Linked DNA regions of Metallumcola ferriviriculae. The protein of the gene in region 1 interacts with the protein of each later gene in a pairwise test. Links are inferred from orthologs where the notes say so. Each region holds a gene or a part of one and is shown on either strand. Other genes may lie near its edges.

The links.
Region 2: the proteins of ftsZ (region 1) and MFMK1_RS15735 interact in binary tests that used the Bacillus subtilis proteins (3 or more experiments, as listed by UniProt). The link is inferred for Metallumcola ferriviriculae from one-to-one orthologs.

What each region holds. Positions count from the first base shown.
Region 1 is NZ_CP121694.1:1,843,637-1,846,909, forward strand. What follows is about bases 268-3,211. They hold ftsZ (cell division protein FtsZ), read left to right. Parts: upstream 268-1,185; coding sequence 1,186-2,238; downstream 2,239-3,211. Other genes in these bases: ftsA (cell division protein FtsA), read left to right, coding at 268-1,162; MFMK1_RS09265 (hybrid sensor histidine kinase/response regulator), read left to right, coding at 2,825-3,211. In the rest of the region: more of ftsA, read left to right, coding at 1-267; more of MFMK1_RS09265, read left to right, coding at 3,212-3,273. UniProt on the Bacillus subtilis protein: Essential cell division protein that forms a contractile ring structure (Z ring) at the future cell division site. The regulation of the ring assembly controls the timing and the location of cell division.
Region 2 is NZ_CP121694.1:3,187,865-3,190,957, forward strand. Bases 228-2,991 are described here. They hold MFMK1_RS15735 (cell division protein ZapA), read right to left. Parts: upstream 1,855-2,991; coding sequence 1,600-1,854; downstream 228-1,599. Other genes in these bases: polX (DNA polymerase/3'-5' exonuclease PolX), read right to left, coding at 228-1,496; pheT (phenylalanine--tRNA ligase subunit beta), read right to left, coding at 1,918-2,991. Also shown: more of polX, read right to left, coding at 1-227; more of pheT, read right to left, coding at 2,992-3,093. UniProt on the Bacillus subtilis protein: Activator of cell division through the inhibition of FtsZ GTPase activity, therefore promoting FtsZ assembly into bundles of protofilaments necessary for the formation of the division Z ring.

The DNA.
Region 1 (3,273 bases):
GTATGGAAAAATTAATTTAGTGGGTATGGGAGAAACAAAGGCCACCGGCTTGCGAAAAGGTACTATCGTGGATATTGACAGTACTGTGCGCGACATAAGAAAAGCCGTGGAGACAGCTGAACGAATGAGTGGTGTTCAGATTTCCGGCGTATGTGTTGGTATTGGTGGTCAGCATATCAAGTCTCTTAACAGTAAAGGTGTCATAGCCATATCAAATCCGGACAGGGAAGTTTCCGTAGAGGATGTGGACAGGGTACTTCAAGCGGCTAAAGTGGTCACATTACCTTCGGACCAACGGATAATTCACTGTCTAGCCCGGCAGTATATTGTCGATGGTAATGATGGGATAGTTGACCCGGTGGGTATGTCTGGTGAACGGCTAGAGGTAGAAACCCAAATTGTTACCGGAATTGCCACCGCTATTCAAAATATCCTTAAAAGTGTAACAAGGGCAGGTTTACAAGTGGTGGACTTGGTACTAAACCCGTTGGCTTCCGCTCATGCTGTTTTGATGCCCGCTGAAAAGGATTTAGGCTGTGTGTTAGTGGATATTGGTGGCGGAACTACCGAAATGGCTATTTTTGAACAAGGAAGCCTATGGTGGTCTGGTATTATTCCAGTGGGCGGTGACCATGTAACAAGTGATTTAGCTGTGGGGTTACGGGCACCAATTGACGTGGCAGAGAAGGTAAAGATTGAACACGGGTGCGTGTTGACCCAGCTTATGCCTGATGATGAATATATTGCAGTAACTAGTGTGGGTAGCATAGAAACTCGGCAGGTATCCAAGAAGTTTTTGGCATCAATAATAGAACCAAGAATAACTGAAATTTTGACAATGGTAAAAGACAAGCTCAATCGCTCAGGTTATCAGGGAATGCTGCCCGGCGGTATGATCATTACAGGCGGTGTAGCTGGGCTTGAGGGATTGGTGCAGCTTGCTGCTGAAGAACTGGATTTACCTGTTCGTATTGGTAGCCCAGAAGGTGTAGGGGGGCTTTCTGATATAGCAAGCAGCCCAACCTATGCTACTGCTATTGGATTGGTGAAATACGGAGCTTATAGGCTTGCCTATGTTGATGCCGCTGCAGGGGATGAAGAATTTTTCAGCGGTTTATGGGGCAAGTTTTCAGCTTGGTTTAAAGAATTTTTTGGATTTTAGGCGACTGAGAAGGAGGTTCTGCCATGCTTGAATTTGAAGAGGTGGAAAACACTCAACTGGCAAAAATTAAAGTTATTGGTGTGGGTGGCGGTGGTAATAATGCAGTAAACCGGATGATATTAGCCGGTTTGCAGGGTGTGGAGTTTATTAGTCTGAATACGGATTTTCAGGCTTTAAAGCTATCTAAAGCCGACCATAAGATGCAGATTGGTACAAAGCTTACCAAAGGGTTAGGTGCCGGCGCGGACCCGGAAGTTGGCAAAAAAGCTGCAGAAGAAAGCAAGGACGAAATTACTAAGAGTGTGGAAGGGGCAGATATGGTATTTGTCACTGCCGGTATGGGCGGTGGAACAGGAACCGGTGCTGCTCCGGTTGTTGCTGAAGTAGCGCGGCAGGCCGGCGCTTTGACAGTGGGTGTGGTCACCAGGCCGTTTACCTTTGAAGGCCGCAAAAGGCATAAGCAGGCGGATTCAGGTATTGAAGACCTACGTAATCAGGTGGATACCTTGATTACCATTCCCAATGACAAATTGCTTCAGGTTGTGGATAAGAAGACATCCATTAGTGAGGCATTTCGTATTGCAGATGATGTTCTCCGTCAGGGTGTTCAAGGTATCTCTGACTTGATTGCCGTACCCGGTTTGATAAACTTAGACTTTGCAGATGTTAAAACTATTATGGTGGGTACCGGGTCAGCTTTGATGGGTATCGGCCGTGCCGCAGGGGACAAAAGAGCGGTTGAGGCAGCGAAAATGGCCATCTCTAGTCCATTATTAGAGACATCAATCGAAGGAGCTAAGGGAGTGCTGCTTAACATTACGGGCGGCAGTAATTTAGGTCTCTTTGAGGTGAATGAAGCGGCGGAGATTATTGCCAATGCTGCAGATCCCGAGGCAAATATCATCTTTGGTGCCGTGATTGACGAGTCTTTGGAAGATGAAATTCATATTACGGTAATAGCCACTGGTTTTCAAGCGGATTCAAACGCTGAAACGGTGAAGGTAGATGACCTGACAACAGTTAAGCCATTCAGTGACGACGATTTGGAAATACCGGCATTTTTACGGCGTCGATAATTTTTTATAATTGCAGCATAATGTTCATGAATTATAATAATATATAAAGAGTAATTTAAGGTAATGTGTCCTGAGACGGTAGTCCGGAGGCCAAGCAATTTGCTTGGCCTCTTTTAATTTTTATTTACTTCGTGGAAATAATTATGCTGATACCATTGGAGGGAGGGTTTCTATGACCTGGCTAGTCGGTATTGGTTTAGTTTTGGTTCTTACCTTTAGCGTTAGTATTAGCCTTTACTTGGTTAATTACAAGTTGCCCTTGGGAAATATTGTGACCAAAACCCTGGCGTTTCTCCTTATCGGCGCGTTAACTTTTAGTGTTGTCTGCTCGTTGTTAATCTTTATGGTTTGGCCGCCACATATATGGGATATATTTTCATTCTAAATGATTCGGGCATTTTGCCCGTTTTTTTTATGTCCTTGTAGGTTGTTTCTACAAAAACGGGTGTTTTATAGCCTGATTTAAGACTTTTAGACCAATAGACTTAAACTTCAACAAAGATAGACAGTAATTTACAAGGATATTCTTCATTAACATTAGAATGTAATTTTTACTTAAATTTTTAATTTTTAGGGAGGCCGGTTTGTGATTAGCAGAAATAACATTTCAAAAGAATTTGAAGATAAAGGTAGTAGTGCCTTCAAGTACTCAACGGCTGAGGTAGAAAGGGCACTGCAGGAAAGCGAAACCAAATTCAAGGAGATTTTTAATAAAGCAAATGACGCTATCAGTCTTTGGGAGCTCCCGGAAAGCGGAACACCGATATGTACTGCTGTCAATGACAGCGGATGTGCTACCTACGGATACAGTCGAGAAGAGTTTGCTAAAATATTGCCGGCTGATATGGTATCTGATAAAGACATTGGTATAATGCACGACGCTTTATATGAATTGAAAGCCCATGGTGACTCAAGTTGTGAAGTGAACTGTATTAGCAAAAGCGGTAAGCTGTTTCCTGTAGAAATCAATAGCCATTTGTTCAAAATGAATAATAAAAACATGATAGTGTCGGTGGCTCGTGACCTTAGTGAGCG
Region 2 (3,093 bases), 1.3 Mb from region 1 along the record:
TTTATCTCCACACCTTTTCCCTCATCCTTCGCAGCTTCCAAAACCGCATTGATATTTACCGCATATCCCGGTCTTCTGCCCAGCAACCTTCCCGTAGGATGTGCCAGCAGATTTACCCAGGGATTAGATAATGCCTTAATAATACGCTTAGTCATCTGATCTTCTTCCATCCGAAACCTACTGTGTACAGAAGCAATCACTATGTCCATTTCCCGCAGCATTTCGTCAGGATAATCCAGGCTTCCGTCTGTTAGAATGTCCGCCTCCACACCGGCAAAAATCCTAAACGGAGCCAATCTCTGATTTAGTTCGTCGATTTCTCGCCTCTGCTCTCTTAATCGTTCAATACTCAGCCCACCGGCGATTTTTAAGGAACGGGAATGATCTGTAATTGCCATATATTGGTATCCCCGTTGTTTAGCTGCCTGGGCCATTTCTTCGAGAGTATTGACCCCATCGCTCCAGCGGGTATGAAGGTGTAAATCACCCTTAATATCATTTAAAGTCACAAGTTCTGGTAAGCTGCCACTTGCAGCAGCTTCCACCTCGCCCCCATCCTCCCTTAGTTCAGGTGGTATATATTGCAGTCCCAGCCGCTGGTAAATTTCCTTTTCGCTGTCCACAGCAATAAGCTCAGCATCTTCCCATACACCATATTCATTTATTTTCAGGCACATTTCTTTAGCAATATGCCTTAATCTTACATTATGTTCCTTTGAACCGGTAAAATGGTGTTTGGCCGTAACAAATTGTTTATCGGTCACTAACCTGAAATCCACCTGAATGCCCAGCCAAGTACGCACGCTCACTTTAGTCTCACCCAGAGCCAGCACCTCCCTCACTTGAGGGTGCCTAGCGAGAATTTCTCCGACCTTTATGGGCTGGTCAGTGGCGATGATAATGTCCACATCTCCAACCATATCCTTTCCACGACGCACGCTGCCGGCAATTTCCAAGCGATTTATTTCTTTAATCTCTTTCATCCCTTTGACTATTTCTTCCGCCACAGATTTAGCCACACCCAGGGGAGTTTCGCCGCTTCCCCGTCGTAATAAGTCTATGCCCCTAAGGATGCTTAATTCAGTCTTACTGCCCATACCCGATAATTTCCTGATCTTTCTTTCTTGAACCAGCTTTTGCAAATCATCTAAACTATCGGGCGCTAACTCTTTATAAATCAGTTTGGCGGATTTCACGCCCACATTAGGTATGCGTACCATCTCTCTGAGAATTTCCGGTACATTGCGCCGTAATTCTAAGTAATATTCACATTGCCCTGTCTCTAAAAGTTCTTTAATTTTAGCCTCAATATTACTGCCGATTCCCGGTACTTCACGCAGGCGACCTTCCTGGTAAAGCATTGTTAGGTCCTCATTAAGACGTCGAACCACTCTGGCGGCCTTTTGATAAGCCCGTACTTTAAATACATTATCCTGGCCGATTTCCAGCAAACCGGCAATATCATTCAGCACCCAAGCTACTTCCAAATTGGTCATTTCACCCATCCTTTACCAAAACAGTCCTATGGTAGTATTCCCGCAAATAATACCGTCCTATTAAAAGAACAAAAAAGATAAAGCGCCGGTGGGCGCTTTATCTTTAGTTTCTGCCTTCCCTCACCATCTTTAAGAGTTCAGCATGTTTTTGTCTCAGTTTTTCAAGTTCATCCGCCAGGTTTAAGGCAGTTAACACCGCTATCTGCCCAGTTTGCAGTGTACTTTTCTCCCCGATTTGGGTCATCATTCTATCGATCCTTGCCGCCAGAGTTTCAATGTACTCCGCCGTCTCTTCACCCCGCACCACATACTCCTGACCGTGAATTTTTACCGCAACCCTACTTTTATTTTGAGACATTTGCCACTCTCCCGGCTAAGCTTCTATACCAAATATTTCTCTACTTACGACAAATTTCCTTCTTTAGCGCAGCTGAGCGTCAAATTTCTTCCGTAATGTTTCTTGAATGCGCTGATGGTGTTGGGATACCTCTTCGTCCGTAAGGGTCCGATCATCTGCCTGGTATTTCATAGAGTAAGCCAGGCTCTGGTAACCTTCGGCTATTTGTTTGCCGGTGTAGACATCAAAGAGATAAGCTTTTTTTAGCAAGTTACCTCCAGCTTCCATAATTGCCGCATCTACTTCCGCCACTTGATAATTCTCGGGAATTACCACAGCCATATCCCTCACCATAGCCGGGAATTTAGGCAGTGCTTGGTAGGTGGGAACCAAATTGACATAATCGATTAACCCGCTCAAATACAGTTCCACCACCGCAGCCCGCTGCTGCAGACCATAATTATCAAGTACATTAGGATGGACCTCGCCAAGATAGCCAATTATACTGCCGCCGGAATTACCACCGCCAACCATAATTTCGGCGCTGCGTCCCGGGTGGAGTGAAGGATAGCGGTCAGTATTTTGAAACCAATATTCTTTAACTCCCAATTGCTGAAGGATTTCTTCCACGATACCCTTGGCATAAAAGAAATCCATTTGTTCCGGTTTGCTCATCCAACCCCGGGCAGCCTCGCCGCTGACCACAACCCCTATATGCTGTCTCTCATCAGGCAAAGGTGTATCTGCCGCTTGAAAAACACTGCCTATTTCAAACAAGGCCAAGTCCGTCTGCCTGCGTTTAAAGTTCTTTGATGCTGTTTCCAATAATCCCGGCAGCAAGGTGGTACGCATCACACTTTGTTCCTCGCTGAGGGGATTTTGTACGACGACATTCTTCCGCCAATTGTGCTCAGCCGACACCATCAATCGATCCATGGATTTAGGACTGATGAAGCTATAAGTTATAATTTCGTTTAGCCCACAGCCGAGAACCGTCTCTGTGACTTTCTTACGCAGTTTTTGCTCCGGCGTGAAGTCCTCTACTTCGGCTCGTCCACCGGCAGAGTTAGTTTTAATATTGTCATAACCATAAAGTCGGGCTATCTCTTCCACCAAATCGATCTCAGCGGTCAAATCGCCCCGATAAGAAGGCACCCGTATCTCCAATAACGCCCCTTCTAATTGCTTAACTTCCAAAGAAAGTGAGGCCAACATTTCCTGCATACGGCCGCCGGATATATCGGTACCCAACAATTGATT